DNA from 3 places in the Aeromicrobium jepli genome. Region 2 is predicted to be linked to each of the others. Evidence: riboswitches for the same ligand, from Rfam matches in the RefSeq annotation. Region 2 holds a riboswitch; each other region holds the start of a gene.
What was found. Region 2 has a riboswitch for cobalamin ahead of AB3M81_RS01015 (energy-coupling factor transporter transmembrane component T). Riboswitches for the same ligand answer to the same signal wherever they lie in the genome.

Region 1: another riboswitch for cobalamin. It lies ahead of AB3M81_RS04155 (ABC transporter substrate-binding protein); the one in region 2 lies ahead of AB3M81_RS01015 (energy-coupling factor transporter transmembrane component T).
Region 3: another riboswitch for cobalamin. It lies ahead of AB3M81_RS04185 (VWA domain-containing protein); the one in region 2 lies ahead of AB3M81_RS01015 (energy-coupling factor transporter transmembrane component T).

The regions. Positions count from the first base shown of each region.
Region 1 covers NZ_JBFOKO010000002.1:78,665-88,967, reverse strand. The annotation lists gene AB3M81_RS04170 (precorrin-2 C(20)-methyltransferase) at 1-1,197, opposite strand, end outside; gene AB3M81_RS04165 (precorrin-8X methylmutase) at 1,194-1,856, opposite strand; gene AB3M81_RS04160 (nitrite reductase) at 1,853-2,731, opposite strand; cobalamin riboswitch at 2,791-2,973, shown strand; gene AB3M81_RS04155 (ABC transporter substrate-binding protein) at 3,030-4,061, shown strand; gene AB3M81_RS04150 (FecCD family ABC transporter permease) at 4,064-5,077, shown strand; gene AB3M81_RS04145 (ABC transporter ATP-binding protein) at 5,074-5,835, shown strand; gene cobN (cobaltochelatase subunit CobN) at 5,864-9,466, shown strand; gene cobF (precorrin-6A synthase (deacetylating)) at 9,463-10,221, shown strand.
Region 2 covers NZ_JBFOKO010000001.1:224,265-234,567, reverse strand. The annotation lists gene AB3M81_RS01045 (ABC transporter permease) at 1-602, opposite strand, end outside; gene AB3M81_RS01040 (sugar ABC transporter ATP-binding protein) at 599-2,116, opposite strand; gene AB3M81_RS01035 (ROK family transcriptional regulator) at 2,210-3,376, shown strand; gene AB3M81_RS01030 (hypothetical protein) at 3,497-4,150, opposite strand; gene AB3M81_RS01025 (ECF transporter S component) at 4,150-4,962, opposite strand; gene AB3M81_RS01020 (ABC transporter ATP-binding protein) at 4,962-6,563, opposite strand; gene AB3M81_RS01015 (energy-coupling factor transporter transmembrane component T) at 6,560-7,702, opposite strand; cobalamin riboswitch at 7,778-7,901, opposite strand; gene AB3M81_RS01010 (hypothetical protein) at 7,912-8,766, opposite strand; gene AB3M81_RS01005 (hypothetical protein) at 8,763-10,298, opposite strand.
Region 3 covers NZ_JBFOKO010000002.1:89,246-99,548, reverse strand. The annotation lists gene AB3M81_RS04220 (cobyric acid synthase) at 1-11, shown strand, start outside; gene AB3M81_RS04215 (cobalt-precorrin-6A reductase) at 8-748, shown strand; gene AB3M81_RS04210 (cobalamin biosynthesis protein) at 687-1,646, opposite strand; gene AB3M81_RS04205 (histidine phosphatase family protein) at 1,643-2,065, opposite strand; gene cobA (uroporphyrinogen-III C-methyltransferase) at 2,062-2,814, opposite strand; gene cobBC (bifunctional hydrogenobyrinic acid a,c-diamide synthase/histidinol phosphate aminotransferase CobBC) at 3,024-5,444, opposite strand; gene cobO (cob(I)yrinic acid a,c-diamide adenosyltransferase) at 5,438-6,052, opposite strand; gene AB3M81_RS04185 (VWA domain-containing protein) at 6,054-8,054, opposite strand; cobalamin riboswitch at 8,101-8,246, opposite strand; gene cbiE (precorrin-6y C5,15-methyltransferase (decarboxylating) subunit CbiE) at 8,317-9,522, shown strand; gene cobM (precorrin-4 C(11)-methyltransferase) at 9,519-10,274, shown strand; gene AB3M81_RS04170 (precorrin-2 C(20)-methyltransferase) at 10,276-10,303, opposite strand, start outside.

The DNA.
Region 1 (10,303 bases), on a different contig from region 2:
GTCCCACGGCTTGAGCCGGTCGGACAGGCTCATGACCGCGAAGTCGGCGCCGATCGGGGCGCCGGCCCGCGCGGCGACCGCCTGCACGGCCGAGATGCCGGGCACCACGCGGACGTTCACGTCCGCGTAGCGGGGATCCTCGGCGGCCTCGAACACCGCCGAGGCCATGCCGAAGATGCCGGCGTCGCCGCCCGAGACGACGGCCACCCGCTCGCCGGACAGCGCGAGCTCCAGCGCGTCGCGCGCCCGGTCGACCTCGACGGTGTTGCCCGAGGCATGGCGCACCAGGCCGGCGCGCTGCGGGACGCGCTCGACGTACGGGCCGTAGCCGACCACGTGCCCGACCTCGGCGAGGACCTGCGAGGCCTCTGGCGACAGCCAGTGGTCGGGGCCGGGCCCCAGGCCGACGACGACCACCTCGGCGCCCTCGGCCGGCGCGACCGCCTCGGGCGCGGGGTTCTCGTAGCGGGCGACACCGGGCCGCGTGTCACCCGGCACCAGGACGATCGAGAAGTACGGCACCGTCGAGGGGTCGACCTCCGCGACCGGCAGAATGCGCTCGGCGTCCATCGACGCCCGCTCGACGTACCACGACCCCTCGACGCGGCCGGCCTGCTCGAGCGCGGAGCGCACCTTGGCGAAGGTCCGCCCGAGCTTCATGATCACGGCACCGTCGGTGTCCGCAAGGCGGCGCGCCAGCTCCGGCTCCGGCAGCGTCCCGGGCAGCACCGTCAGCACGTCGGTCTGCCGCACGAGCGGCAGCGCGGTCGCGGCCGTGGCGGCCGCGAACGCCGGGACGCCGGCGACGACCTGCGTCTCGAACTCGCCGCTGAGCCGGTCGTGCAGGTACATGAACGAGCCGTAGAGCATGGGGTCGCCCTCGGCCAGGACGACGACGTCCCGGCCGGCGGCGAGGTGCTCACGGACGCGGCGCTCGCACTCGTCGTAGAAGTCGGCCATCGCGCCGGCGTACCCGCCGGGATGGTCGGTCGTCTGCGTCGTGACGGGGTAGACGAGGGCCTCCTCGGTCACGCCGGGCCGCACGAGCTCGGCCGCGATGCGGCGCGCGTTCGACTGCTTGCCGACGCCCTGGTGGTACGCGACGACGTCGGCCGACTCGATCAGCCGGGCGGCCTTGAGCGTGATGAGCTCGGGGTCGCCCGGGCCCACTCCGACGCCGAACAGCCGCCCGCTCACTCGCGCTCCTGTGCCAGCGCGTTGAGCGCCGAGGCGGCCATGGCCGAGCCTCCGCGGCGCCCGGTCACGACGAGGTACGGGATTTCAATGCCCGAGTCGGCGGCGAGGTCGATCAGCGCCTGCTTGGACTCGGCGGCACCGATGAAGCCCACGGGCGTGCCGATGATCGCGGCGGGGCGCGGCGCGCCGTCGCGCAGCAGCTCCAGCAGGTGGAAAAGGGCCGTCGGCGCGTTGCCGAACGCGACCACGGCACCCGCCAGGCGGTCGCCCCAGAGCGAGACTGCCGCGGCCGAGCGCGTGGTCGACCAGGCGCGGGCGAGGTCCGGGACGCGCTCGTCGCGCAGCAGGCACAGGACCTCGTTGTCGCGGGGGAGTCGCGCGCGGGTCACGCCCGAGGCGACCATGTGCGCGTCGGTGAGGATCGGCGCGCCGGACTCCAGCGCCGCACGCGCGGCGGACACGAGGCCGGGGTGGATCACGAGGTCGCCGGCGAGGTCGGTCTGGCCGCACGCGTGGATCATCCGCACGGCGACCTTCTCGGCGTCGGCCGGGACGCCCGACAGGTCGGCCTCGGCGCGGATCGTGGCGAACGAGTCGACGTAGATCTGCGCGCCGTCGGTCTCGTAGTCGTAGCGGCGAGCGGGTGGGGCGAGGCTCATGCGTTCTCCAGGTCGGGGACGATCAGGGTGCGCCACGGCGTGACCACGACGCGCGGCGGGCCCAGCGCCAGGACGTCGTCCATGAGGCGCCGGTCGAGACGTCCGTCGGGTGCCGCCAGGTGGAGCGCGAGCCGGCCGTCGTCCTGCGAGATCCTGCCAAGCGGCGGCGGCTCGGCGGACACCCGGGTCTCGTCGTGCCGCGGGTGCCCGGTCCCGACGAGCGCGGCTCCGGCCCCGTCCAGCTCGTCGACGTGCCACGGCGATCCGGCCTGCGATCCCGCCCGTTCCAGGAAGCGGCGCGCGAGCCCGACGAGGGCCTCGGCGGCCTCGTCGATCGCGACGACCGGGCCCCAGCCGTCGCGTCCGGCGCGCAGCTGGACCCGATCCGCCGAGATCGCGACGAGGCCGAGGTCGAGGTCCCGGCCGGCGACGTCGCCGCGACCGTCGTCGAGGACGAACAGGAACCTCCCCGCCAGCGCGGCGAGGGCCGGATCGGCGCAGAGCCGCTCGTCGAGGTCGCGCACCACGGGCCGCAGGTCGGCCCGTCCGCCGGACCGGCCGGTCAGCGGGGAGGCCATGACGTTGCGGACCCGCTCGTGGGACGCCGACGGCATGAGCCCGGTCGCCATCACGGCGTCCACGACCTCATCGGGCAGGCAGCCGTCGTCGTGCGCCAGCCCGCGCACCTGCAGGTTCGCCCGCGAGGTCAGGTGCACGGCGCCGTCCCCGTGCCGCCGGGCGACGTCGAGGAGGCCGTCCAGGGCGGCGGTCGGGAGCTGCCCGCCGGGCACCCGGACGCGCACGAGGGCGCCGTCGTCCGCGATCCAGGGACGCAGCAGGCCGGGGCACAGGTCGCGCCGAGTTCGTTCCGTCACGCGGACATGGTGCCATCCACGGTGGCGCGGACCCGCTGCTCGCGACTCACGCGCCGGACTGCTACGGTCGGCTCGCCAGTCAAACTCAGCGATGAGCCAGGGAACCCGGTGAGACTCCGGGACTGACGCGCAGCGGTGAGGGTGACGGGCGGGGCACGAAGCCACTGGACCATCCAGGTCTGGGAAGGCGCTCCGTCCGGTTGATCCCGAGTCCGAAGACCTGCTGGCCCTCACGGCAACCGCCGTCTGGTCCGACCGGGCTTCGCGAACGAGCCCCAGACCTCGAAGGATCACGCCCGTGCGTACTCCCGTCCGCCGTCCCCTCGCCGTGCTCGCCGCCGCCGCCCTGACCCTGGGCGCCTGTGCGGGCGGCGACACCGCCACCGACTCCGCCCCGGCCGCCGACGGCTATCCCCGCGAGCTGCAGAACTGCGGCCGCACCACCACCGTCGAGGCCGCGCCGCAGCGCGTCGTCTCGCTCAACCAGGGGTCCACCGAGATCCTGCTCTCGCTCGGCGTCGGCGACCGCATGGCCGGCACGGGCACGTGGACGGACCCCGTCATGAAGGGCCTCGAGGCCGAGAACGAGAACGTCGAGCGGCTCGCCGACAACGCGCCGTCCATGGAGCGCGTGCTGCAGGCAGAGCCCGACCTCGTCACCGCCTCGTTCGCCAGCACGCTGGGCAAGGGCGGCGTCGGCAGCGCCGACACGTTCGAGGACCTCGGCATTCCGACGTACCTGTCGCCCGCCGAGTGCGAGGGCAAGGACAACGAGGGCGACGACGACGGGGCCCGCACCGGCGTGCTGGAGATCGACACGATCTACCGCGAGATCACGGAGCTCGCCGGGCTGCTCGGCGTGGAGGACCGCGGCGACGAGCTCGTGGCCTCGCTCCAGGACCGCGTGGCCGCGGCCTCCCGGAAGGCCCCGAAGGACGAGGTCAGCGTCCTGTACTGGTTCGCCAACAGCGAGTCGCCCTACCTCGCCGGCTGCTGCGGCGGCCCGGGGATCATCACCCGCGCGCTCGGCCTGAAAAACGTCTTCGACGACACGAAGGCCGAGTGGCCCCAGGTCGGCTGGGAGACGGTCGCCGACCGCGACCCCGACGTCCTCGTGATCGGCGACCTCACCCGCAAGAGCCAGACCGCCGAGTCGGCCCGCGCCAAGATCGCCTTCCTCGAGTCCAACCCGGTGACGCGCGAGATGACGGCCGTGAAAGAGCGCCGGTACGTCGCGCTCTCGGGCGCCGCGCTGAACCCCTCGATCCGCACCGTCGAGGGCCTCGAGCAGGTCGCCGACGCGCTCGCCGAATTCGGTCTGACGCAGTGACCGTGAGCCGGCGCGCCTGGATTCTCGGCTCGGCCGGGGTGGCGCTGCTGGTCGCGTCCGTGTGCGTCGCGGTGACCATCGGCCCCTCGGACGTCGGTCCGCGCTCGGTGCTGTCGCTGGCCTGGTCGCGGGCGCTCGGCGGCGAGTCCGGCCTCACGCGCATCCAGGAGGGCATCGTCTGGAACCTGCGCCTGCCCCGCACGCTGCTCGCCGCCGCGTGCGGTGCCGGCCTCGCGGTCTGCGGGGTCATCCTGCAGTCGCTGCTGCGCAATCCACTGGCCGACCCGTTCGTGCTGGGCGTCTCGTCCGGGGCCTCGACGGGAGCCGTCTCGATCGTCGTGCTGGGCGTCGGGGCCGGCGCCGTGAGCCTGGCCACCGGCGCGTTCGTCGGGGCCATCGGCGCGTTCCTGCTCGTGCTGGCGCTGGCCGCGGCGGCGGGTGGGACGACGGACCGGGTGGTCCTGGCCGGGGTCGCGGCGACCCAGCTGTTCTCGGCGCTGACGTCGTTCATCGTCTTCACCGCGGCCGACGCCGAGCAGACGCGCGGCGTGCTGTTCTGGCTGCTCGGCTCCCTCGGCAGCGCCACGTGGACGGACGTCGCGGTCGTGGGCTCGACGGTGCTCGTCGCCGTCGTGGCGTGCCTGCTGCTGGCGTCCACGCTCGACGCGTTCGCGTTCGGCCAGGACAGCGCCGCCACCCTCGGCGTCGACGTCGCCCGAGCCCGCATCGCGTTGCTCGTGATCACGGCGCTCACCACCGCCGTCATCGTCAGCACGTCCGGCGCGATCGGCTTCGTCGGCCTCGTCCTGCCGCACGTCGCCCGCGCGATGGTCGGCGTGAACCACCGCCGGATGCTGCCGCTCGCGGCCATCAGCGGTGCCGTGTTCCTGGTGTGGGTCGACACCGCCGCCCGCACCGTGATCGATCCGCAGGAGCTGCCGGTCGGCGTGGCCACGGCGCTGCTGGGCGTGCCGGCCTTCGCGCTGGTCCTGCTGCGACGGAGGAGCCGCGCATGAGCCTCACCGCCACGGCCGTCTCGTGGGCGATCCGCGACCGCCTGGTCGTGGACGACGTCACGATCGACGCCGCGCCCGGCTCCATGGTCGGGCTGCTGGGTCCCAACGGATCGGGCAAGTCGAGCCTGCTCAGGCTGCTCGCGGGACTGCGCGCGCCGAGCGCAGGCGTGGTCCGGCTGGGTGAGGACGACCTCGCGACGCTGCGCCGCCGCCACGTCGCCCGGCGCGTCGGCGTGGTGGAGCAGGAGTCCGCGACCGACACCGATCCGCTCGTCCGCGACGTCATCGAGCTCGGCCGGATCCCGCACCGGCGGTCCTGGCAGCCGATGGGCGACCGCGACCTCGGCGCGGTCCGCCGCGCCGCCGCGGCCACGGGCGTCCTCGACCGGCTCGAGCAGCCGTACGCGACCCTCTCGGGCGGCGAGCGGCAGCGCGTCCAGATCGCGCGCGCCCTCGCGCAGGATCCCGAGGTGCTGCTGCTCGACGAGCCGACGAACCACCTCGACGTCCGGCATCAGCTGGACGTCCTGCGGCTCGTGCGCGACGCCGACGTGACCGCCGTCGTGGCGCTGCACGACCTCAACCTCGCCGCCGCCTACTGCGACGAGGTCGTCGTGCTGGCGCAGGGCCGGATCGTCGCCGCGGGCCCGCCCTCGACCGTCATCACCGAATCGCTCGTCGCCGACGTCTACGGCGTGAAGGCGTTCGTGGAGCCCCACCACGTCACCGGCGCGCTCACGGTGGTGTGGCAGCCGTGATCCCCAGCCCGTCCACCGAAGGAGCAGCATGACCCGCATCGCCCTCATGTCCACCTCGGACACCGACCTGCTCTCGGCGCGTGCCAGCGGCGCGGCCTACACGTGGGCGAACCCCGCGCGCGTGGGCGACGCCCGGCGCGACGCGCTGGTGGACGAGGCCGACCTCGTCGTCCTGCGCGTGCTCGGCTCGCCCGAGGACGTCCGCGACGTCGCTGCCCTGGTGCGCGAGCGCGGCCGTCCGCTCGTGGTGCTCGGCGGCGAGCGGCTGCCGAACGCGGCGCTCATGGAGCTGTCCACCGTGCCGATCGGCGTGTGCGCCGAGGCGCACCGCTACCTCGCCGAGGGCGGCGCCGAGAACCTGCGCCAGCTCCACGCGTTCCTGTCCGACACCGTGCTGCTCACGGGTGAGGGCTTCGATCCGCCCTCGGTGCTGCCCGAGTGGGGAGTGAGCGAGCGGCCGTCGTCCCGGGAGGACCTGCCGCGCGTCGGCATCCTCTACTACCGCGCCCACGAGGTCAGCGGGAACCAGGCGTTCGCGCACCAGCTGGCCGACGCGGTCGATGCGACAGGTCGGGCCGTGGGCGTGCCGATCTTCGTCTCGTCCCTGCGCGCGGCCTCGGACGACCTGTTCGAGCAGCTCGCCACCCTGGACGCGATCGTCGTGACGGTGCTGGCCGCAGGCGGGTCCAAGCCCGCCACGGCGAGCGCCGGCGGCGACGACGAGGCGTGGGACGTGGAGCGGCTCCGCGCGCTCGACGTCCCCGTGCTGCAGGCGCTCGCGCTGACGTCGACGCGTGCCGAGTGGGAGGCGTCCGACGACGGCGTCACGCCGCTGGACTCGGCGACCCAGATCGCGATCCCCGAGTTCGACGGCCGGCTCATCACGGTGCCGTTCTCGTTCAAGGAGGTCGACGAGGACGGGCTGCCGCGCTACGAGACCGATGCCGAGCGGTGCGCCCGTGTCGCCGGCATCGCCGTCAACCACGCCCGCCTGCGCCACGTCCCGCCGGCCGAGCGCAAGGTCGCGCTGGTGCTGTCCGCCTACCCGACGAAGCACAGCCGCATCGGCAACGCGGTCGGCCTGGACACGCCGGTCTCGGCGATCCGCCTACTGCGGCTTCTGCGCGAGGAGGGCTACGACCTCGGTGCTCCGGGCGAGATCCCCGGCCTCGATCCGCTGCCGCCGGTCGAGGGCGAGGAGCCGGACACCACCTCGGGCAACGCGCTGATCCACGCGCTCATCGAGGCCGGCGGCCAGGACGAGGAGTGGCTGACGCAGGCGCAGCTGAGCAGCTCGCACGTGCGGATCAGCCGCGACGACTACTTGCGCTGGACGGCCGACCTGCCGGCCGAGCTGCGCGACGAGATGGTCGAGACCTGGGGCGAGGCCCCCGGGTCGCTGTTCGTCGATGACGCGGGCGACATCGTGCTCGCGACCCTGCGCGCCGGCAACGTGGTCATCCTCATCCAGCCGCCGCGCGGCTTCGGCGAGAACCCCGTCGCGATCTACCACGATCCCGACATGCCGCCCTCGCACCACTACCTCGCGGCGTACCGCTGGCTCGAGCACGGGTTCGGCGCCGACGCGGTCGTGCACCTCGGCAAGCACGGCTCGATGGAGTGGCTGCCCGGCAAGAACGCCGCGCTGTCCGCCGCGTGCGCGACCGACGCCGCGATCGGCAGCATGCCGCTCATCTACCCGTTCCTCGTGAACGACCCGGGAGAGGGCGCACAGGCCAAGCGGCGTGCGCACGCGACGATCATCGACCACCTCGTGCCGCCGATGGCGCGCGCCGAGGGCTACGGCGACATCGCCAAGCTGGAGCAGCTGCTCGACGAGTACGCGAACGTCGCGGCGATGGACCCGGCCAAGCTGCCGGCCATCCGCCAGCAGATCTGGACGCTCATGCAGTCGGCGCAGATGCACCGCGACCTCGGCCTCGAGGAGCGTCCCGGCGACGAGGAGTTCGACGACTTCCTGCTGCACGTCGACGGCTGGCTGTGCGAGATCAAGGACGTCCAGATCCGCGACGGCCTGCACGTGCTGGGCCAGGCGCCCGAGGGCGAGGCCCGCGTGAACCTCGTGCTCGCCGTCCTGCGGGCCACCCAGGTGTGGGGCGGACAGGAGAGGGCGCTGCCCGGACTGCGTGCGGCGCTCGGCCTCGGCGAGGATGCTCCGCTGCCCGAGGTCGACGCCGTCGAGGCGCAGGCGCGCTCACTCGTCGAGGCGATGGAGAAGGCGCAGTGGGACACCGCCGCGATCGAGACCGTCCACGAGGATGAGACCGTCCGAGCCGTGCTGCGGTTCGCGGCCGAGCAGGTGGTCCCGCGGCTCGCGGGCACGACCGACGAGCTCACGAACATCCTGCGCGCGCTGGACGGCCGGTTCATCCAGGCCGGCCCGTCGGGCTCGCCGCTGCGCGGCTTGGTGAACGTGCTGCCGACCGGGCGGAACTTCTACACCGTCGACCCGCGCGCCGTGCCGTCGCGGCTCGCGTGGGAGACCGGTCAGGCGATGGCCGAGTCGCTCGTGGCCCGGCACCTCGAGGACACGGGGGAGTACCCGCGGTCGGTCGGCCTCTCGGTGTGGGGGACGTCGGCGATGCGCACCTCGGGCGACGACATCGCCGAGGTGCTGGCGCTCATGGGCGTGCGCCCCGCGTGGGATCCGGCATCGCGCCGCGTCAACGGCCTCGAGGTGATCTCGCTCGAGGAGCTGGGTCGCCCGCGGATCGACGTCACGGTGCGGATCTCCGGCTTCTTCCGCGACGCGTTCCCGCACGTCATCGAGATCCTCGACGACGCGGTGCAGCTCGTCGCCGACCTCGACGAGCCCGACGAGCAGAACTACGTCCGCGCGCACACCGCGCAGGACCTCGCCGAGCACGGAGACCACCGCCGCGCCACGACGCGCATCTTCGGGTCCAAGCCCGGCTCGTACGGCGCCGGCATCCTTCAGGTGGTCGAGTCGGGCACGTGGCGCGACGACGCCGACCTCGCCGAGGTCTACACGGCGTGGGGCGGCTTCGCGTACGGGCGCGGACTCGACGGTGTGGCCGCCAGCGACGACATGCGCACGAGCTACCGCCGCATCGCCGTGGCCGCGAAGAACATCGACTCGCGCGAGCACGACATCGCCGACTCCGACGACTACTTCCAGTACCACGGCGGCATGATCGCCACGGTCCGCGCGCTCACGGGCGCCGAGCCGAAGGCGTACGTCGGTGACTCCACGACGCCGGACGCCGTGCGCACGCGGACGCTGCAGGAGGAGACGAACCGCGTCTTCCGCTCGCGCGTCGTCAACCCGCGCTGGATCTCGGCGATGCAGCGGCACGGCTACAAGGGCGCGTTCGAGCTGGCCGCGACCGTCGACTACCTGTTCGGCTTCGACGCGACCGCCGGCGTCGTGCACGACTGGATGTACGAGTCGCTCGCGAAGGAGTACGTGCTCGACGACACGAACCAGGAGTTCATGCGCCGCTCCAACCCGTGGGCGCTGCGCGGCATCGTCGAGCGACTGAACGAGGCGGCCGACCGCGGCCTGTGGCAGGAGCCGGACCCGGAGGTCATGGCCGAGATGGCGCGCGTCTACCTCGAGGTCGAGGGCGACCTGGAGGACGACGCGTGATCCGGCGCCTCGCGCTCGTCGGTCTCGGTCCCGGCGACCCGGAGCTGGTCACGGCCGAGGCGGCGCGCGTGCTCAACGAGGTGGACTACTTCCTCGTCGCGGACAAGACCGCGTCCCATCCGGGAACCGCCGACCTCATCGCGATGCGCGAGGCCATCTGCGACCGCCACGTCACGGGGGAGTGGCGTCTCGTGGCCGTTCCCGATCCGGAGCGCGACCGCGACGACCCGGCCGACTACGCCGGCGCGGTGCGCGACTGGCACGAGGCGCGGGCGCAGGCGTTCGAGCACGCGCTGCTCGAGCACCCGGGCGACGCCGCCGTCCTGGTGTGGGGCGACCCCGCGCTGTACGACTCGGCCATCCGACTCGCCGACCGCATCGTCGAGCGGGGCGTCGTGGACGTGTCCGTTGCGGTCGTCCCCGGCCTGAGCAGCGTCCAGCTACTCGCCGCGCGCCACCGGCTGGTGCTCAACGTCATCGGGGGACCGATCACGATCACCACCGGCCGTCGCCTCCTCGACGACGCGGTGGACCACGACAACCTCGTCGTGATGCTCGACGGCGCGCTGACGTGCCGGAAGCTGGCCGATCCCGCGGCGTGGCAGATCTGGTGGGGAGCCAACCTCGGCTCGCCGGGGGAGCAGCTCGTCGCCGGACGGCTCTCCGAGGTCGCGGACGAGATCTGGGAGCGCCGCTCCGCCGTCCAGGCCGCCCAGGGCTGGGTCATGGACACGTACCTGCTGCGGCGAGGTTGACTGCTGCGATCGCGCATGCGCCATCTCGGACCGGGGCGCCTTGTTGCCACGAGCGACCTCGATCGCACTTCACTCTCGGCCT
Region 2 (10,303 bases):
GCCACGTCCGCGTTGCCGCCGACGGCGTAGAGGTGGTGGCCCAGCCGCGTCCGCCGCAGCAGGAGCACCGCGAGCCCGGCGCACGCGAGCATGATGAGCGTCGCGATCGGGACGGGACCGATGCGGGTCGCGTCGAGCAGCCGGAAGGCGTAGGGCGCCGAGCCGCTGCTGCCCTGGTAGTTCGAGCCGAGGTAGCCCGACACGATCAGGCCCGTGCCGAGCGTCGCGATGAAGCCGTGGACGTTCAGCAGGCTCACGATGAGGCCGTTCGCGAGCCCGAACAGGACCGCCACGAGCAGCGCGGCGGCCACGCCCGGCACGATGTTCGAGGTCTGGCCGGCCATGATCCCGCCCGCCAGGACGCTGGAGAGGCTGACCATGAACGGCACCGAGAGGTCGAGCGACCCGGCCAGGATCACGAGCGTCTGGCCGATCGCGATGAGGCCCAGGATCGTCATGGTCGTCAGGACGTTGTCGATGTTGCCGACGCTGAAGAAGTTCCGTCCCTCCAGCGCCGTGATGACCGCGCCCACGACGACGGACACGAGCAGGACGGCCCACACGATCATCGTCGAGTCGAGTGCGGCGAGCCGGGCCCTCATGAGGCCACCTCCTCGTCGAGGCCGGCGGCGAGCGACAGGATCGACTCCTCGTCGGAGCCGGACGGCCGCTCGCCGGCGAGGCGGCCGTCGCGCATCACGAGCACCCGGTCGGACATGCCGATCACCTCGGGCAGCTCGCTGGAGACCATGAGCACCGCGACGCCGCGGGCGGCCAGGGTGCGCATGACCTCGTAGATCGCGTGCTTCGCGCCCACGTCGATGCCGCGCGTGGGCTCGTCCAGCAGCACGACGCGCGGGTCGGTCGCGAGCCACCGCGCCAGGACGACCTTCTGCTGGTTGCCGCCCGAGAGCAGCTGCGCCTCCTGGCTGAGCGCCCGGGCCGAGACCGAGAGCGAGCCGAACAGCTCGGGCACGTCGCGGCGCACGGCCTCGGTCCGCCGCGGGAACACCGCGCGGACGACGCCGAGGGCGTTGTCCAGCAGCGACTGGTGCAGCGCCAGGCCGGTCGCCTTGCGGTCCTCGGTCACGAGGGCGAGGCCCGCGCGGATCGCGGTGCGCGGCGAGCCGATCGCGGTGACCTTCCCGTCGATCGCGACCTCTCCGCGCGTGAACGGCTCGATGCCGAAGATCGCCTCGAGCAGCTCGGTGCGGCCCGATCCCTGCAGCCCGGCGATGCCGACGATCTCGCCGCCGCGCAGCGTGAGGTCGATGCCGTCGACGTAGCCGTTGCCGGCGCCGCGCAGCTCGAGTCGCGGCTCGCCGACGGTCGTGCCGGGGACGGGGTCGGGGAAGAACGAGTCCATGGGACGTCCGACCATGAGCCGCACGAGGGTGGCCTCGTCGAGCTCGGACGCGCGGCGCGTGTCGACCTGGCGGCCGTCCTTGAGGACGGTGACGGTGTCGCACAGGTCCAGGACCTCGCGCAGCCGGTGCGAGACGTAGACGATCGCGACGCCGCGCGACGTGAGCTCGCGGACGATCCGGTAGAGCAGCTCGACCTCGTGGTCGGCGAGCGCGGCCGTGGGCTCGTCCATCTGGATGACGCGGGCGTCGAAGCTGACGGCCTTGGCGATCTCGACGATCTGCTGCTCGGCCACCGAGAGCGAGCGGACGCGCCGCGAGGGCCGCAGCCCGTCGATGCCGAGCCCGCCCAGCAGCGCGGCGGCCTGCTCCTCCATGCGGCGGACGTCGACCAGGCCGCGACCACGCGGCTCACGGCCGAGGTAGATGTTCTCGGCGATCGTGCGCTCGGGCAGCAGGTTGAACTCCTGGAACACCGTGGCCAGTCCGGCACGCTGCGCCTGGACGGGATGGGTGAAGGAGACCGCCTTGCCGCCGAGCTCGATCGAGCCCGAGTCGGCGGGATGCACGCCCGCGAAAATCTTCATGAGCGTCGACTTGCCGGCGCCGTTCTCGCCGACCAGCCCGTGCACCTCGCCGGGGTGCAGGTCGAGGTCGACGCCGTGCAGGACGCGGTTGCCCACGAAGGACTTCGTCACCGCGCGGACGCGCAGCACGGGGGCGGATCCCCGCTCGCTCACAGCCTCGTTCACGTGAGCACTGTGACACAGATCTCCACTTCTGTCGAGAACCCGGCAGAAGTTGGCGGCTGGACGTTCAAAAGCCGGAATGGTTGAATCAGCAGCGTGAAGACCAGCGACGTGTTCGCGCTGCTGCAGCGCGCGGGTCGGCCGATGACCCGCGCCGAGCTCGCGGAGTCGACCGGCCTGGCCCGCTCCACCGTCGCCTCCCGCGTCGACCTGCTGCTGCGCCTGGGGCTCATCACGCCCTACGGCGGCCGCAGCTCGACGGGCGGACGCCCGCCGTCACTGCTCGCGGTCAACACGGCGGCACGGGTCGTCGCCGCGATCGACCTCGGGGCGCGTCACGCGCGCGCCGCGATCGTCGACCTGTCAGGCACCGTGCTGGCCCAGGATCGCGAGGACCTCGACATCGCCGACGGCCCCGTCCCGGTGCTGACCTGGGTGACCTCGACGATCGACCGCCTCCTGCTCGAGACGGGCCGCCCCGCCGCCGACCTGGCCGGCATCGGCATCGGCCTGCCGGGCCCCGTCGAGCACTCCACCGGCCGCGCGATCAACCCGCCGATCATGCCCGGCTGGGACCGCTTCGACGTGCCCGAGTTCGTCCGCGGGTCGTTCGACGTGCCGGTGCTCATCGACAACGACGTGAACATCATGGCCCTGGGCGAGCAGGACACCCAGTTCCCCGACGTCGACGACCTCATCCTCATCAAGGTGTCCACGGGCATCGGCGCCGGCATCATCGCGGGCGGCGAGCTGCAGCGCGGCGGCCAGGGCACGGCGGGCGACATCGGGCACATCCGCGTCTCCCGCGGCAGCGACGTGGTGTGCCGGTGCGGCAACGTCGGCTGCCTCGAGGCGCTCGCCGCCGGCCCCGCCATCGCCCGCGACCTGGGTCGGTCCGGCGTGAGCGAGGCGACCGACGTCGTCGAGCTCGTGCGCGCCGGCGACCTCGAGGCGATCCAGGCGGTCCGGCAGGCCGGCCGCGACATCGGCGACGTCCTGGCGATGATCGTGAACTTCATCAACCCGTCGGTCGTCGTCATCGGCGGCGCGCTCGCGGAGGCCGGGGAGCACCTGATCGCGGGCATCCGCGAGGAGGTCTACCGGCGCTCGCTGCCGCTGGCGACCGAGCACCTGCGGATCGTCCCGTCGGTCAGCGGCGAGCAGTCCGGCGTGCTGGGCGCGGCGGCGATGGCGATCGCGCACGCGCTCTCGCCCGAGGCGATCGAGCAGGCCAGCGCCGAGCTGCTGGCGGCCGCGGACTGACCCTCTCGGCCTCGCTGCGCGAGTGGCGGAAACGGGGGTCGCGACTGGCGCAGAAGCGCCCGCCACTCGACGAGTGGCGGGCGGCTTTGCGCCACTCGCGGGAACGGGCGACAGGCGGAGTCAGTCGCGGCGGCGGCGGGCGACGACGAAGGCCGCGACGGCGACCAGCAGGACGGCGACCACCGCGACGGGCAGGGCCACGGTGGCGAACGAGGACTCGTCCTGGTCGTCGTGGCCGGCGTGCTCGCCCTCCTGCTCGCCGTGGGCGTCGGCGACCTCGGCCTCGGCGCGCGTGGACGCGTCGGCGGCCTTCGCGATCTCGACGTTCTCGCCGTCGCTCATGAGGTGGTACTTGAGCGCCACGAAGTCGCCCGCCTTCAGCTCGTACTCCTGCAGGCCGACCGACGCGTACGCCCAGTCCTGGCCCTCCTGCGCGACCATGAACGCCCAGTAGCCGTCACCGTCGAGCGCGGCGCCGCACTTCTCGTCCTCGGGAGCGGGCAGGCCCTCGATGCGGCACACCATCGGCATCGCGCCGCTGGACTCGGCGGTCTCGATGCCCGCGTCGTTGATCGCCTCGATCGCGGTCTCGCCGGCCGAGTGCTGGGCGCACACGACGCGGTCCTCGCCGCCCTCGAGCGAGCCGAACTCGAGCACGACCGGCACGTCCTCGGGCGACTCGCAGCTCTCGTGCGCCGACGCGGCGGACGGCACGGCGACCGCGCCCGCGCCCAGCAGGGCGACGGCGGCGAGGCGGACGAGCAGGCTCTTCATCAGGGGGTCTCCTTGGGCAGGTAGCGGGCGCGCCGGGCGGCGCGCCTCAAGGTGGCGAGGACGGCGGGGCCGAGGGTCACGACGAGCAGCGCGTTCGTGATCGCGCGGCCGGTGTCCCAGCCCCAGAACGAGGTCAGCAGGGTGAACAGCAGGAACCGCTGGAGGTTCTCCCAGACCGGGTCGCCGGGCACCATCGCGAGCGAGTCCTCGGCGCCGGGCACCGCGATGCCGAGCGTGAACGGCCACGACGACAGGTTCATGAGCAGCCCGTAGGCGTACGCGGCCACGACCGCGTAGACGGCCAGCATCGCGATCTCGGCGCGGCCGCGCGGGCGTCGCGGCAGCAGGCCGGCGCCCATGCCGACCCAGGCGGCGCACAGCATCTGGAACGGCAGCCACGGCCCGACGCCGGACGTCAGCAGCGCCGAGGCGAACAGGCTCGTGCAGCCCAGGACGAACCCGAACCCCGCGCCCAGCACGCGTCCGCCGATGATGAGCAGGAAGAACACCAGCTCGACGCCGGCGACGCCCGCGCCGAGCGGCCGGACGGCTGCGTTGATGGCGCTCAGCACGCCGAGCATCGCGAGGGCCTTGGAGTCCAGGCCGCCCTCCGACAGCTCGGCCACCACGACCAGCACGACGACCGGCATGAGCGCCATGAACAGGAACGGCTGGTCGACGCGTGTCTGGCCCTCCGCCGGTGTGATGAGCAGCGGCCACACGAACATGACGAGGCCGGCGATGCTGGCCGCCGCCAGGACGAGGGCCGAGCGGCGGGTCAGCGGGACGGCGACGGGAGGACGGCGGTCGATCACCGGGCCACCTCGGTCGGCAGCGCCGCGGCGACCTCGCCGACCGTCAGCCAGGCCGGGCCCAGGACCTTGGAGACCTGCGGCGCGAACGCGGGCGACTCGGCCAGCACGGTTCGCAGCGGCCCGCGCGAGACGACCTCGCCGTCGGCCATCACGACGACGCTGTCGGCGACCATCGCGACGAACTCGACGTCGTGGCTGGAGACGACGATGCCGCGGCCGTCGGCCGCGAGGTCGTGCAGGATCCGCACGAGCGCCGCCTTGCCGGGATAGTCGAGGCCGCGGGTGGGCTCGTCGAGCGCGACCACGGTGGGCTGCGCGGTCAGCACGACGGCGAGCACGAGGGCCAGTTTCTGCCCCTCGGACAGGTCGCGCGGGTGCCGGTCTCCGGGGATGCCGGGCGCGAGCCGGTCGAGCAGGCCGCGGCACGTGCCGCGCGGCACGCCGGACTGGTCGTCGGCGGCGGCGCACTCGCGGTCGACGCTCTCGAGGTACAGCAGGTCCGCGGCGGTCTGCGGCACGAGGCCGACCAGCATCCGTGCCTGCGCGGGGCGGACGTCGCCGGGGTCGATCCCGTCCACGTCGACGACGCCGGTCGACCGCTCGCCCGTGCCCTGCAGCGCCCACAGCAGGGACGACTTGCCCGAGCCGTTGCGACCCATGAGGGCGACGATCTCGCCGCGGCCGATCGTGAGGTCGACGCCGTCGACCGCCGGCAGGGAGCCGTAGCGGACGGTGATCCCACGGGCGGTCAGCGCCGGCGGCCGCGCTGGCGTCGCCGGGACCGGCGCCGGGACGAGGCGGGCCGCGAGCGGCTTGACGCGGCGCCGGGCCTCCCGCACCGACAGCGGCAGGGGGTGCCAGTCGGCGAGCCGGCCGAGCTCCACGAGCGGCGGCGCCACGGGCGAGTCCTTGAGCAGGTCCGCAGGTGCGCCGGACCGGACGCGGCCGTCCTCGACGAGCACGAGCCGGTCCGTGAACGGGATGACCCGCTCCATGCGGTGCTCGGCGACGACGACCGTCAGCGCGAGGTCGTCGACGAGGCGCGCGATCGTGGCCAGGACGTCCTCGGCCGCGGTGGGGTCCAGTGCCGAGGTCGGCTCGTCGAGCACCAGCACGCGCGGGTGCATCGTCAGCACGGCCCCGATGGCCACACGCTGCTGCTGGCCGCCCGACAGCGAGCGGACGGAGCGGCGGCGCAGATCGGCGATGCCGAGCAGGTCGAGGGTCTCCTCGACGCGGCGGCGCATCGTCTGCGGGTCGAGGCCGAGCTGCTCCATCCCGTAGGCGAGCTCCTCCTCGACGACGTCGGAGACGAACCCCGCGACCGGGTCCTGCGCGACGTAGCCGACGCGGTGCGCCAGCTCGCGCGGCGGCCGGCCCAGGATCGACTCCCCGTCGAGCCGGATGTCGCCGGCCAGGGTGCCGCCGCTGAAGTGCGGGACGAGGCCGTTGAGCAGCCCCAGCAGCGTCGACTTGCCCGAGCCGGTGCGACCCGCGACGAGGACCAGCTCGCCCTCGTCGACGCGCAGGTCGACGCCCTGCAGCGTGGGGCGCTCGGCGCCGTCGTACCAGAACGTCACGTTCTCGAGCTCGATCACGCGTCCTCACCCCCGGCCAGGTCGTGGGCGACGGGCGCCTGCGGCGCGACGAACACCGGCAGCAGGCCGATCGCGACGACCACGAGGGACAGCACGCTGACCGGCGGCCAGCCGGGCACCTCGGGGTAGAGCACCGGGACCTGCGTGGAGGACAGCAGCTTGAGCCCCACGGCGACAGCAACGCCCGACCCGGCCGTGAGGTACTCGGGCGCGAGCCACCGCTGGGTGCGGTACCGCGTGCGCTGGACACGGCGGCCCGCCGAGCGCAGCGCGAGGACGGCGAACACGAGGCCCGCCACGAGCATCGGGTAGGTCAGGACCCGCGGGGCGGTCCCGTCGAGGTAGCCGTACGTGCCGACCGCGAGGCCGAACAGGCCCAGCAGCATGAGCACGCCCGTGACGAACCGCTCGCGGGGCGACGCCGAGCCGCTGCGGCCGTACCCGCGCGCGTCCATGCCCGCGGCGAGCGTCATCGAGCGGTCGAGTGCGTCCTCCAGGACGGGGATGACGATGCGGTGCATCGCGCCCGTGCCGCGGCTCGCGTCGCCGCGCAGCTTCCGGGCGCGGTTCACGCGGCGGACGCTCTCGGCCAGCTGCGGGAACACCGAGAGCGCGACGACGAGCGCGGCACCGACCTCGTACAGGGCGGGCGGCGCGGACGCGAGCAGGCGCTTGGGGTTCGCCAGCGAGTTCGCCGCGCCGATGCAGATGATCAGCGCGGCCAGCCGCAGGCCGTCGTAGAGGCCGACGAGGACCTCGTTCACGGTGACGTCGCCGAGCAGCTGGACGCCGCGGGCGACCTCGGGCAGCGGCACCTCGGGCAGGTGCAGCAGGACCTCGTCGCCGGGCATCGACCCGCCGCCGAGCAGGATCCGGAAGGCGACGCGCATCACCACGATCAGCAGACCGAAGTACAGGTAGTACCGGAACGACAGCGCCCACGGGGCGTCGCCGCGGCACGCCGCCACGACGAGGCTCGCGATCGCGATGACGACCACCAGCAGGATCGGGTTGAGCATGAACGAGGCACCGGCCGCCAGGCCGAGGGCCCACAGCCACCACGCACCCGGGTGCAGCTCGCGGCGACGGCGCGCAGGCGCGGCGGGACGCACGGTCGAGGAGTCGACGGCGGTGGCCATCCGGTCCCCTTCCCGACGTCACGGGGGCGAGGGCCGCGGAGGGCGATCACCCACCCGTCGCTGCTCGACAACATGTGGCGGTGGCGGTCCGGCGCGAGTTCCCGGCTCACCTCGGTCGCGAGGCTGACGGTTGCGGCACAGCACCGGATTCGCACCGGTTTCCTCCGTGCCGGACGTGGTCCAACGAGGCCGAGTCTATCCCGCCGCGCTCAGGCCCCGTTCCGTCGCCGCCACGCGACAGCGCCCGCGACACCGAGCAGCGCGACGACGCCCGCTCCGGCCGCGATCGCGGCGGCCGAGGTGCCCCCGTCGTCGGTGGCCGCGAGCGGCATGACCTCCTCGCCCTCCTCGGCCGCGGAGGCGTCCTCGCCGGCCGAGGTCGTCGCGCCCGGGGTGGGCGCCGAAGTCGGGTGGGCCGTCGCGGTGGCCGAGGCGGACGCGGTGGGCACGGACGCGGTCGGCGCGCTCGAGGACGCGCCGGGGACCGGCGCCGCGTCCGGGGCCGACGCACGGGGGGCCGTGCTGCGCCGGGCCGACGGCTTCGAGCCCGCGGAGCCCGGCTCGGTGGCGCGCGGGCCGTCCGGGCGCGGCGTCGCCTGCGTGGGCGCCGGCGCGGCCGCGACGGGAGCGGGCACCGACGGCCACGTGCGACTCTCGGAGCGCTGGAACACGAAGGCGACCGCACCGCCCTGCGGGACCTTGAGCCCCGTGACGCCCAGGCTGGAGTAGACCCACTCGCCGGACTTCCCGTCGGACCAGAACAGGGCCCAGTACGCGTCCGGCGGCGACGCCTCGACGCAGGTCGCGTCCGCGGGCGCGCCGTCGACCCGGCACACGAAGCCGGGCGCGCGCGTCGCGTAGGTGAGCTGGTGGCCCGCGGCGGCGAAGTTCTGCGCGGCCCGGCCGCCGCCGTCGGGGTCGCAGCCGACCGAGGAGCCGACCACGACGGTGACGCCCGTGCCCGCGCGGCACGCAGCGGCGTGCGCGGGGGCGGCGAGCAGGGCCGGGCCGGCGGCGACCCCCGCGAGGGTCGCCGCCAGCACCGTCACGAGCCTGCGGATCACTTCACGACCCGGAAGGTGCGCGAGCCCTTGCGGTCGGCGTACGCGCCGCGCACGGACACGGTGGCCTTGCCGACCTTGCGGCCGACCTTGAACCGGTACGTGTAGGTGCCCTGCGTCGTCGCATATCCGCGCTTCACGAGCTTGCCGCGGTAGCGAACCTGGACGGGCTCGCGCGCGGTCAGGCCGCGCACGACGATGCGCTGGACCTTGGCGCGCTTGACCTTGGCGCGGGCGGGCGTGACCCGCAGCGTCCGCGGCGCCAGGACCTGGACCGCGGTGGAGGCCACGGTGCGGCCCGTCGAGTCGCTCACGACCAGCGAGCGGCGCGCGGTGCCCTTCGGGACCCGCAGGGAGAACGTCGCACGGCCCGCCGAGGGCTGCACCGCGGCCGACGGGGACGTGCCGGCGAAGCGGGCGCGGACGCTCCAGCCCGCCGCGAGGCCGCTGACGGTCACGCGCACGGTCGCGCCGGAGCGGGCGTACTTCGGCACGGACACCGCAGCGCGCGTGCCCGTCACGAGGGTCAGCGCCGGGGCGGCCTGGACCGTGGCCCGGATCCACTGGTCGCGAGTGAACTCGTCGATGCCGTCCTCGGCGCCCGCGGCGAGTGCGGCGGCGTCGTACGCGACGGCGCCCACCTCACCGGAGAGCCGACCGCCCGTGGCGTCCGAGACCTGGTGCCGGGCCACCCACGTGGCCGCCTTCGCCGCCTCCGCGCCGCGGCCCGCGCGCGAGAGCGCCACCGCGGCCAGACCGGTCGTGTTCGCGTTGGGCACGCCGTTGCCGACGAACGAGCCGTCGGCCGCCTGCGCCCCGACGAGCGCCTCCACGGCGTCGTCGACGACCGCCTGCGGCACGGCGATGCCCGCCGCGCGCGCCTCCGCGAGCGTCGTCAGGACCGCGGCGGTGGTGTCGATCTCGGGGACCTCGGGGCAGGCCGCCTTGAGGTTCTGGCGGAACGAGCCGTCCTCGCACTGCTGGCCCGTGATGAAGCCGACCGAGGTGGCCGCCTCGTCGCTGCCGCCGGCGATCAGGCCGCGCGTCGCGAAGGTCTGGCCGAACAGGCCGTACGTGTCGCTCGACTCGCCCGTCGCGTCGTTCGTGGTGGCCTCGAGGTCGGCGACCAGGTCGCGGCCGCCGACCGCGCGCACGTCCCGTCCCGCGGCCTTCGCGGCGAGCAGGAGCTTGCCGGCCGAGCCCGGGTAGATCGTCGTGGTGCCCTCGAACGTGTAGGTCACGTACTCCGTGGCGCGCGCGGAGACGGCCGTCAGGATCTGCTGCTGGGCCGCCGGCTGCGCGTCGAGCGACCGCAGCGCGGCGAGCACGTCGAGGCTCAGGCCAAGGTCGTCGAAGTCGTAGAGCTCGTTGTGCACGACCCCACCGGTCAGCTGGCCGGAGAGCCACGCGGCGGCGGCGGACGTGGACGAGGTGGTGGCCGCCGTGGCGGCGGGGGTGGTGGCGACGACGGTGGACACGGCCACCGCGCCTCCGGCGAGCGCGACGAGGGCGCGCCGGCGCAGGGGTGTGGTCATCGGGG
Region 3 (10,303 bases), on a different contig from region 2:
CGCTCGCATGAGGGTCCTGCTCCTCGGCGGCACGCGGGAGGCGCGTGCGCTGGCGGAGCTGCTCGTCGCCGACGGCGACCACGTCGTGACCTCGCTGGCCGGCCGTGTGGCCCGCCCGCGCCTGCCCGTGGGCGAGGTCCGGATCGGCGGCTTCGGCGGCGTCGACGGCCTCACCGCGTACCTCGTCGAGAACGCGGTCGACGCGGTGGTCGACGCGACGCACCCCTTCGCGGAGCGCATCAGCGCGAACGCGGCGGCCGCGTGCGGCCCCGCCTCGGTGCCGCTCGTGCGGCTCGAGCGGCCGGGCTGGGCGGAGCGCGAGGACGCCGGCACGTGGCACTGGGTGGACGACCACGACGAGGCCGCGCGCGTCGCGGCGGGACTGGGTGAGCGGCCGTTCCTCACGGTCGGCCGCCAGTCGCTGCACCGGTTCGTGGAGCCGTTGCGCGACCACGCCTGCGTCGTGCGCGTCGTCGACCCGCCCGAGATCGCGCTGCCCGGTGCCTGGACGCTCGTGCAGAGCCGGGGCCCGTACACGCTCGAGCACGAGCGGGACGCCATGGCGGGCACCGACGTGCTCGTCACGAAGGACTCCGGCGGCACCCACACGGAGGCCAAGCTGGACGTCGCCGCCGAGCGGGGGACGCCCGTGGTCGTCGTGCGCCGGGCCGGTGCTCCGGCCGGCGTCAGCGTCGTGCGCGACGCCGCTGACGCGCGCGCCTGGGTCCGAGCGCGAGCAGCACGCTGAGACCGGCCGCGGCCCACGCCACCGCCGTGGCGAGCCGCGTCGCGCGTGGCAGGTCGGCGACGACGGGGGCGGGACCGTCGCCCATCCGCGCGCGGTCCTCGATGCGGCCCGCGTAGTCGTTGATCCCTCCGAGCGTCACGCCGAGGGCGCCCGCGAACGCGGCCTCGACCGGTCCGGCGTTCGGGCTCGGGTGTCGCCGCGCGTCCCGACGCCATGCTCGCAAGGCGTCGCGGGGACGGCCGCCGACCGTCGGGGCGAGGCCCGCGGCGAGCGCGGCGGACACCCGGGACGGGACGAGGTTGGCCGCGTCGTCGACCCTCGCGCTGGCCCAGCCGAACCGCTCGTACCGCGGGCTGCGGTGGCCGACCATGGCGTCGAGCGTGTTGATCGCCCGGTAGCCGACCAGTCCCGGCACGCCGAGCGCCGCGCCCCACAGCAGGGGAGCGACGACCGCGTCGGACGTGTTCTCCGCGAGCGACTCGACGGCGGCCCGGGCCACGCCGGCGCCGTCGAGCCCGCTGGGGTCGCGGCCGACGAGATGGGTGACCTGGAGCCGTGCGGCCGGCAGGTCGTCCCGCGCCAGCTGTCCCGCGATCGTCTCGCCCTCGCGCACGAGCGACCGCCCGCCGACCACGGCCCACGTCGCGGCGGCCGTCAGCAGTGCGCGCTGCCACGGCCGGCGGCACGCGCGCTCGGCCACGAGGGCGGCACCGGCCAGTGGCACCACCACGAGGCCGTGGTGCAGCACGCCCGCGGCGCGGTGGTCGCGGTGCGTCACCTGCTCGACGCGGGCGGCGAACCGCCCGAGGCCCGCCACGGGGTGCAGCCGCGCCGGGTCGCCCAGGAGGCGGTCGAGGACGAAGCCCGCCGCGAGACCGGCGGCGCGAGCGGCCGTCATCGGCCCGTCACGATCGGCTCGGCGTTGGCCGGGACCTCGCACGGCCGGCCGGTCAGCAGCTCGACGGCGATCGCGATCGTGTCGCCGTGACTGATCGCCAGCAGTCCGTCGCCGTGCTCGCGGACCAGCGCGCCGACGCGCTCGCGCACGGCGTCCACCGGCTCCTCGCGGCCGCGCTCGACCAGCCGGTCGTCCAGGCCGAAGCCGAGCCCGAGCTCGCGCGCGACGATCTCCACGGTCTCGACGGCACGCCGGGCGGGCGAGGAGAGGACGACCGCGAAGGGCTCGTGGCGCAGGCTCCGCGCGGCGAGGAGCGCCTGCCGCCGGCCGAGCTCCGTGAGCGGCGGCGCCGGGTCGCCGTACTGGAGGCGCCCGGCGGCGTTCCACGTCGACTCGCCGTGCCGCAGCCAGCAGATCACGGCTCGAGCGCGGCGACGTGGCCGATGACCGCGACGGCGGGAGCGCCGATCCCGGCCGCGGCGGACTCGCTGGCGGCCTTCGCCAGGGTCGTGCGCAGGCTGCGCTGGCTCGGCAGGCTCGCGTCGGCGACGAGGGCGCAGGGGGTCGCACCGTCGAGTCCCCCCTCGACGAGCGCCTCGGCGATGGCCGGCAGCGTCCGCACGCCCATCAGGACGACGAGTGTGGTCCCGGACCGCGCGAGCGCCGCGTAGTCGACGGTGGAGTCGGGGTGCCCCGGCGGGACGTGTCCCGAGACCACGGTGAACCCCTGGACGAGACCACGGTGGGTGACCGGGACGCCGGCCAGCTCCGGGGCAGCGACGCTGGAGGTGACGCCCGGGATCACGGTCGTCGGCACGCCCGCGGCGGCGCACGCCTGGACCTCCTCGAAGCCGCGCCCGAACACGTACGAGTCGCCGCCCTTGAGGCGGACGACGTGGTGTCCGGCCCGGGCGCGCTCGACGAGGATGCGGTTGATCTCGTCCTGGCTGGTCGAGCGGCCGAAGGGGATCTTCGAGACGTCGACGACCTCCGCGTGCGGCGGGGCCCACGCGAGCGCCTCCCACGGCGCGAGCCGGTCGGCCACCACGACGTCGGCGGTCTCGATCGCCTCGCGACCCGCGACCGTGAGCAGCCCGGGGTCGCCCGGGCCGGCGCCGACGAGGGTCACGCGGCCGGACCGGCCGGCGTCGCGGGGTGCGACGGGCACCGGGAGGCGGCGCACGACGAGGTCGAAGGACCGTTCGTCCACGGCGTCGCGCGTCCACACCAGCCGGCCGCGCTGGGCGAGGTCCTCGAGGACCGCGCAGGCGGACTCGGCGTGCAGGGTCACCGAGGCGCCGTCTCCGAGCAGGCCGGCGACGGTCGCGACGGCGTGCTCGCCGCCGTCGAGGACGAGGGCGCTGAGGCCCCGGGCGTTCAGGTGCATGTGGTGTGGACTCCCCACGTGGTGAGCAGGTGACGGGTGACGGACGGCTCGCGCACCGCGATGCGCACCCAGGCGTCGTCGAGGCCCGGGAACGTGTCGGCGCGGCGGAGCGCGAAGCCGGCGTCGCGCATCCGGGCATGGAGGCCGGGGCCGGGTCGCGCCAGGACGAACGGCGCGGCCGACGGGACCACGGGCACGCCCAGCTCGGCGAGTCCGTCGACCAGCACGCGCCGGTGCTGCTCGGCCTGGCGGGCACGCCGGTAGGCCTCGCGCGTCGCGTCCGGGCCGGCCGTCGCCATGACGGCGTGCAGGGCCGGCGTGCCCACCGACCACGGCGCCTGCTGGGCCCGCAGGTCGGCGACCGCGGCCGGGTCGCCGACGACGTACCCCGCGCGGACGCCCGGCATGGACCACAGCTTGGTCAGGCTGCGCACGACGACCAGGCCGGGAAGGCGGCGGTCCGCGAGGCTCTGCGTCTCACCGGGGACGAAGTCCATGAACGCCTCGTCCACCGCCACGACGCGGCCGGGCCGGCACAGCGCCCGGACGTCGGCCGCCGGATGGAGGCGGCCCGTCGGGTTGGTCGGGTTCCCGACGACGACGAGGTCGGCGTCCTCGGGCACCGCGCTCGGCCGCAGCGCGAAGTCCTGCTCGGGGGAGCAGAGGACGTGCGTGACCTCGTGTCCCGCGGCTCTCAGGGCCACGTCCGGCTCGGTGAACTGCGGGTGGATCACGACGGGACGGCGCCAGCGCCGAGCGCGCGCAATGAGGGTGAACGCCTCGGCGGCGCCCGACGTCACCAGGACGTCCTCGGCCGCGCGGCCGTGCCGGCGCGCGACCGCCGCCCGCGCCGCGGTCGGATCGGGATAGTCCGTCGAGGCCGCGAGCCCCTCGGCGAGCGCGCGCTCGAGCCACTCGGGCCGGGGCAGGCGGCTGACGTTCACGGCGAGGTCGACCAGGTCCGCGTCCGCCTCGGCGTCGCCGTGGTGGCGCAGCGGATCGGCGAGGGCGGGAGCGGGCTCGGGACGGGCCGCCGCCTCACGCACCAGCGGCGAGCCGTCGTGCGGCCGGGTCGCGGCGGTCGCGTCCGCGAAGGCCTGGGCGAGGTGCGGGTGCCCGGCCCAGTGCACGTGCAGGTAGGACGCGCTCAGGGTCGGCCCCGCGAAGCCGACGCCGTCGCCGTCCACGGTCCACGCGGGACGGCCGCCGTGGGTCGGGGTCACGGCCGTGCGGTGGAACTCGTGCGCGGTCGCCGTGGTCCCGGCCGGCCCGAGCAGCTGGTCCCCGGCCAGTGTCGGACGCCGGTACGACAAGGTCAGGCGCGGCGTCATGGCGGCGTCCGCGTCGAGCGCGCCGACCATCGGATGCCCGTCGACCGAGCGGCACAGGTACAGCAGGCCGGCGCACTCCGCGACGGTCGGCACGCCGTCGAGCACCGCGGCGCGCAGGTCGGCGCGCAGGCTCGCGTTGGCGCTGAGCGCCGCCGCGTGGACCTCGGGGAAACCGCCGCCGAGGTAGATCCCGCGCGTTCCCGCGGGCAGCACCGGATCCCGGGCAGGGTCGAACGGCACGACCGAGCAGCCGGCCGCCTCGAGCAGCTCGGTGGTCTCGGCGTACCGGAACGTGAACGCGCGGCCCGCGGCGACGGCCACGACGGGGGAGTCGCGGCCGACGCGGCCGACGTGCGCGGCCGGGTCCCAGGCCGGCTCCGTCAGGTCGGGCGCGGACCGGGCGACCTCGAGGACGGCGTCGAGGTCGACGCTCGTCGCGAGCTGCTCGGTCAGCCGCGCGAGCGAGGCGGCGGCCTCGTCGCGCTCCTCGGCGGGGACGAGGCCGAGGTGCCGCGACGGCGCGCTCACCCCTTGGTCGCGCTGCACGACGCCCAGGACCGGGATGCCCGTCCGCTCGACCGCGCGGACCACCTCGGTCGCGTGGCGGGGCGACCCGGCCTTGTTCAGCACGACGCCGGCGATCGTGACGCCGGGCTCGAACGTCGCCAGCCCGTGGACGACCGCCCCGATCGTGCGCGAGGCGTGCGAGACGTCGACGACGAGCACGACCGGCGTGCGCGTCAGCGTCGCCACGTGCGCCGTCGAGGCGAACCCGTCGCCGCCGATCTGGCCGTCGAACAGGCCCATCACGCCCTCGACGACCGCGAGGTCGGCGCCTCGCGCGCCGTGCAGGAGCAGCGGCGGGACGAGCGACGGATCGGTCAGGTGCGGGTCGAGGTTGCGTCCGGGGCGTCCGGTGGCCAGCGCGTGGTAGCCGGGGTCGATGTAGTCGGGTCCCACCTTGTGGCCGGAGACGACGTGCCCGCGGGCGGCGAGCGCGGCCATGAGGCCGGTCGCGATCGTCGTCTTGCCGTGCCCCGACGCCGGGGCTGCCACGAGGACCCGTGGCAGGGTCACCACTCGATGCCCCGCTGGCCCTTCTGGCCCACGTCCATGGGGTGCTTCACGGGGTTCATCTCGGTGACCAGGTCGGCCACCTCGACGAGGCGGGGATCGGCGCGACGACCCGTCACGACGACGTGCTGGGTGCCGGGCCGGCTCGCGAGGGTCTCAACGACGTCGTCGACGTCCACCCAGCCCCACTGCATCGGATACGTGAACTCGTCCAGGACGTAGAGCCGATGGCGCTCGGCCGCGATCCGGCGCTTGACCTCGGCCCAGCCTTCGGCGGCGTCGGCGGCGTGGTCGGCCTCGGTGCCGCCCTTGCGGCTCCACGACCAGCCCGAGCCCATCTTGTGCCACTCGACCGGGCCGCCCTCGCCGGTCTCGGCGTGCAGGCGGCCGAGGCGCTCGAGGACGGTCTGCTCGCCGATGCGCCACTTGGCCGACTTGACGAACTGGAAGACGCCGATGTCCCAGCCCTGGTTCCAGGCGCGCATCGCGACGCCGAACGCGGCGGTGGACTTGCCCTTCCCGTCGCCGGTGTGGACCATCAGCAGCGGCCGGTTGCGGCGCTGGCGCGTGGTGAGCCCGTCGTTCGGGACGACGAGCGGCGTGCCCTGCGGCATGTCAGGCCACCCCCTCGCGCGGTGCGGTCGCGGCGTGCACGACTCCGGTGAGCCCGTCGGCCGTGACCTCGCCGAGCGGGACGTGCTCGGCCTGCAGGTCGGTGGCGAGGTCGGCGCCCAGGCCGAGGCGGTAGCGCCCGGACTCGCAGTCGACCACGACGCTCTGGATCCCGGTGGCGGCGATGTGGCGCGCCGCGTGGTGCGCCCGGGCGAGCGCGTCGGGCCCGGCCGTGGCGCGGCCGTCGGTGACCACGACGAGGAGCGGCCGGCGGGACGGGTCGCGCAGTGCCTCGCGGCGGACGACCTCGGCCGCCCGGTGCAGGCCCTCGGCGAGCGGGGTGCGGCCGCCGGCGGGGAGCTCCGCGAGGCGGCGAGAAGCCACTTCGACGGACCCGGTCGGCGGCAGCGCGATCTCCGCGGCGTGCTGGCGGAACGTCACGAGGGCGACCTTGTCGCGGCGGCGGTACGCGTCCAGCAGCAGCGACAGGACGGCCGTCTTGACCTGCTCCATCCGCCGGCGCGCGGCCATCGAGCCCGAGGCGTCGACGCACAGCAGCACGAGGTTGGACTCCTGCCCGACGGTCTCGGCCCGGCGCAGGTCGGTGAGGTCGAGCGCGAGGCCGCGGCCCTCGGTCAGTCCGCGGCGGGCGACCTGGTGCGGCGCCGCGGCGGTGATGGTCGCCGGGAGGTGCAGTCGGCCGGTGGGCTCGGGGTCGCGCCGCACTCCGGCGACGCGGCCGTGGGGCGTGCGGGCCCGCGACCTCCGTCCCGACTCGCCCTCGCCCGTGCCACGCACGACCAGCAGGCGCGCCCGGGCGGGCTCGCCGGCCGAGGCCACCGATCCGGCGCCGGCCGGGGCCGGCTGCTGCTGCTCGTGGCCGGCGTCGGGCTGCTCGGACGGCGCGTCCGGTCCCGTGCCGTCGGACGGCGCGTCGTCCGGCGAGCCGCCGGGTCCTCCGCCGTCGCCGGGACCGTCGTCCTCGGGACCGGGGTCGGGCTCGTCCGAGCCGAGCAGGTCGTCGAGGCGGTCCTCGTCGAGTCCGGGCTCGTCGAACGGGTTCCGGCGGCGCCGGTGGGGCAGCGCGAGGCGTGAAGCGACGCGCACGTCCTCGCGGGTCACGTGGGTGCGTCCCTGCCACGCGGCGTGCGCCGCCGCCGTGCGCGCCGTGACCAGGTCGGCGCGCAGGCCGTCCACGTCGAAGGCGGCGCAGATCTCGGCGATCGTCGTGAGCGTCTCGTCGTCGAGGACCACCTCGGCCACGCGGGCCTGCGCGTCCGCGAGGCGCGTGCGCAGCAGCTCCTGCTCGCGGCCCCAGCGTGCCGCGAAGCCCTCAGGGTCGGCGTCGAAGGCCATGCGGCGGCGGACGACCTCGACCCGAAGGGCGGGATCTCGCGGCGCCGCCACCTCGACGGTCAGGCCGAACCGGTCGAGCAGTTGCGGGCGCAGCTCGCCCTCCTCGGGGTTCATCGTGCCGATCAGCACGAACCGCGACGCGTGCTCGGCCGAGACGCCGTCGCGCTCGATGCTGACCCTGCCGGTGGCGGCCGCGTCGAGCAGCAGGTCGACGAGGTGGTCGTGCAGCAGGTTGACCTCGTCGACGTAGAGCAGGCCGCGGTGGGCGCGGGCGAGGAGGCCGGGCTCGAGCTCGACGCGTCCGTCGCGGAGTGCCGCGTCGAGCTTGAGCGAGCCCGTGACGCGGTCGTCGCTCGCGCCGACGGGCAGCTCGACGAGGCGGACGGGACGCTCGACGACCTCGGTGTCGAGGGGGCCGTCGGGGGAGTGGGCCGCCGGATCGTCCGGATCGACCGAGAACCGGTCCCCGGCGCGGACCCGGACGGGCGGCAGCACGCCGGCGAGGGCGCGGACCGTGGTGGTCTTGGCGGTGCCCTTCTCGCCGCGGACCAGGACGCCGCCGATGAGCGGGTCGATCGCGACCAGGGTGAGGGCGAGGGTCATGTCGTCGGAGCCGACGACGGCACAAAACGGATACTGCGCTGGCATGTAGGGCTCCCGCTCGATCTGCCAAGTCGGTCCGGGACGCGGTCGCGCCCCGGGTCGGATCGAGGCCGGTCTTCGGACTTCCCAGGTCTGACGCCTGAGTCACCGCAGCGGGCCCTGTGCCGGATTCTCACCGGCTTCCCAGATTCTCCCCGTGGCCATCGGCCGTGGGGCACCTCGAACCTGAGCCACACCATAGACGGCCTCGGTGGACGCCGGACCGGGGCCCCCAGATGGCGGGACGACCGGGCTAGGGTCCTCGACCATGGATGTGCACGTGACCGTGGTCGGCGTCGGCGCCGACGGCTGGGACGGCCTGCCGGCCTCCTCGAGGACGATCGTGGAGGGCGCGCGGACCCTGCTGGGCGGGCGCCGTCATCTCGACGCGGTGCCTGCGAACCCGGGCCAGGAGCGCATCGCCTGGCCGTCGCCGCTGCGCGCCGAGCTGCCCGCGCTGCTCGCACGGCTGGACGGCCCGGTCGTCGCGCTCGCGTCGGGTGACCCGCTCGTGTCGGGCATCGGCACGACGCTCATCGACCTGCTGGGGAGCGAGTCCGTCACGGTGGTCCCGGCGGTGTCGTCCGTGGCGCTGGCCCGGGCGCGGATGGGCTGGCCCGCGGAGTCGGCGGGCGTCGTGAGCGTCGTCGGCCGCGACGTGCGGCTCGTCGTCCCGGCCCTGTCCGCGGGTCGCCGGCTGCTGGTCCTGTCGAGCGACGAGTCCACGCCCGCCGCGGTCGCGGAGCTCCTGGTCGGCCTCGGGTGGGGTGAGTCGCGGCTCGTCGTCCTGGGGGACCTCGGCGGCCCGGCCGAGTCACGGCTCGAGTCCACGGCGGACGCCTGGGGCGAGACCGCGCCGCGCCTGCACGTGCTCGCCGTCGAGGTCCGCGGCACGGGACCCGGCTGGGCCATGGGCGGGGTCCTGCCCGACGACGCGTTCGAGCACGCCGGCCAGATCACGAAGCGCGACCTGCGGGCGAGTGCGCTCGCGCGCCTCGCGCCGGCACCGGGCCAGCTGCTGTGGGACGTCGGGGCGGGCAGCGGCTCGATCGGCGTCGAGTGGATGCGCGCGTGGCCCAGCGCGCGGACGATTGCGATCGAGCCGCGGGCCGACCGCGTCGCCCTGGTCCGCCGCAACGCCGAGCGACTGGGCGTCCCGGGGCTGGCGGTCGTCGAGGGCGAGGCGCCGCGCGTGCTGGCCGGCCTCGAGGCGCCCGACGCGGTCTTCGTCGGCGGCGGGTCGACGGCCGACGGCCTGCTGGATGCGTGCTGGTCGGCGCTGCGGCCCGGGGGCCGGCTGGTCGTCCACGCCGTGACCGCCGAGACCGAGACCGTCCTGCTGGACCGGTACCGTCGGCACGGCGGCGAGCTGGTCCGCCTCCACGTCGAGCGTGCCGAGCCGCTCGGCGGGTTCACCGGGTGGACGCCCGGGCGCGCCGTCAGCCAGTGGTCCATCGTCAAGGGAGACTCATGACCGTCCACTTCGTCGGTGCCGGCCCCGGTGCCGCGGACCTGCTCACGCTTCGCGCCGTGCGCCTGCTCGAGTCCGCCGACGTGTGCCTCTACGCCGGGACGTACCTCGACGCCGAGGTGCTCGGCCATTGTCGTGACGACGCCCGCCTGGTCGACACCCAGCACCTCGACCTCGACGAGATCACGGCCGAGCTGGTCGAGGCGCACCGCGCGGGGCGCGAGGTCGTCCGGCTGTGCTCGGGCGACCCGTCGCTCTACTCGGCCGTGCACGAGCAGGCGCGCCGGCTCGATGCCGCCGGCGTCCCGTGGGACGTCACGCCGGGCGTGCCCGCCTACGCGGCCGCCGCGGCGATCGTGGGCGCCGAGCTCACGGTGCCCGAGGTCGCCCAGTCGGTCGTGCTGACCCGGACCCAGGCGCGGTCCACGAAGATGCCCGAGGGGGAGCGGCTGGCCGCGTTCGCCGCCACGGGCGCCACGCTCGCGCTGCACCTGGGCATCACCCGGACGCGCGAGCTCGCGGCAGAGCTCGCCGAGCACTACGGCGCCGACTGCCCCGTGGTCGTCGTCTCGCAGGCCACCCAGCCCGCCGAGCTCGTGCTGCGCGGCACGCTGGCGGACATCGCCGACCAGGTGGAGGCCGCCGGCCTGCGCCAGGCGGCCGTGATCCTGGTCGGTCCGGCACTGGCGCCGGACGTCCGCGGCGGCGAGTCGTTCCTGTACGCCGCCAGCCGCGAGCGCCGCGCCCGCGGCTGACCTACTCGACGAAGCGGGGGCTCCAGACG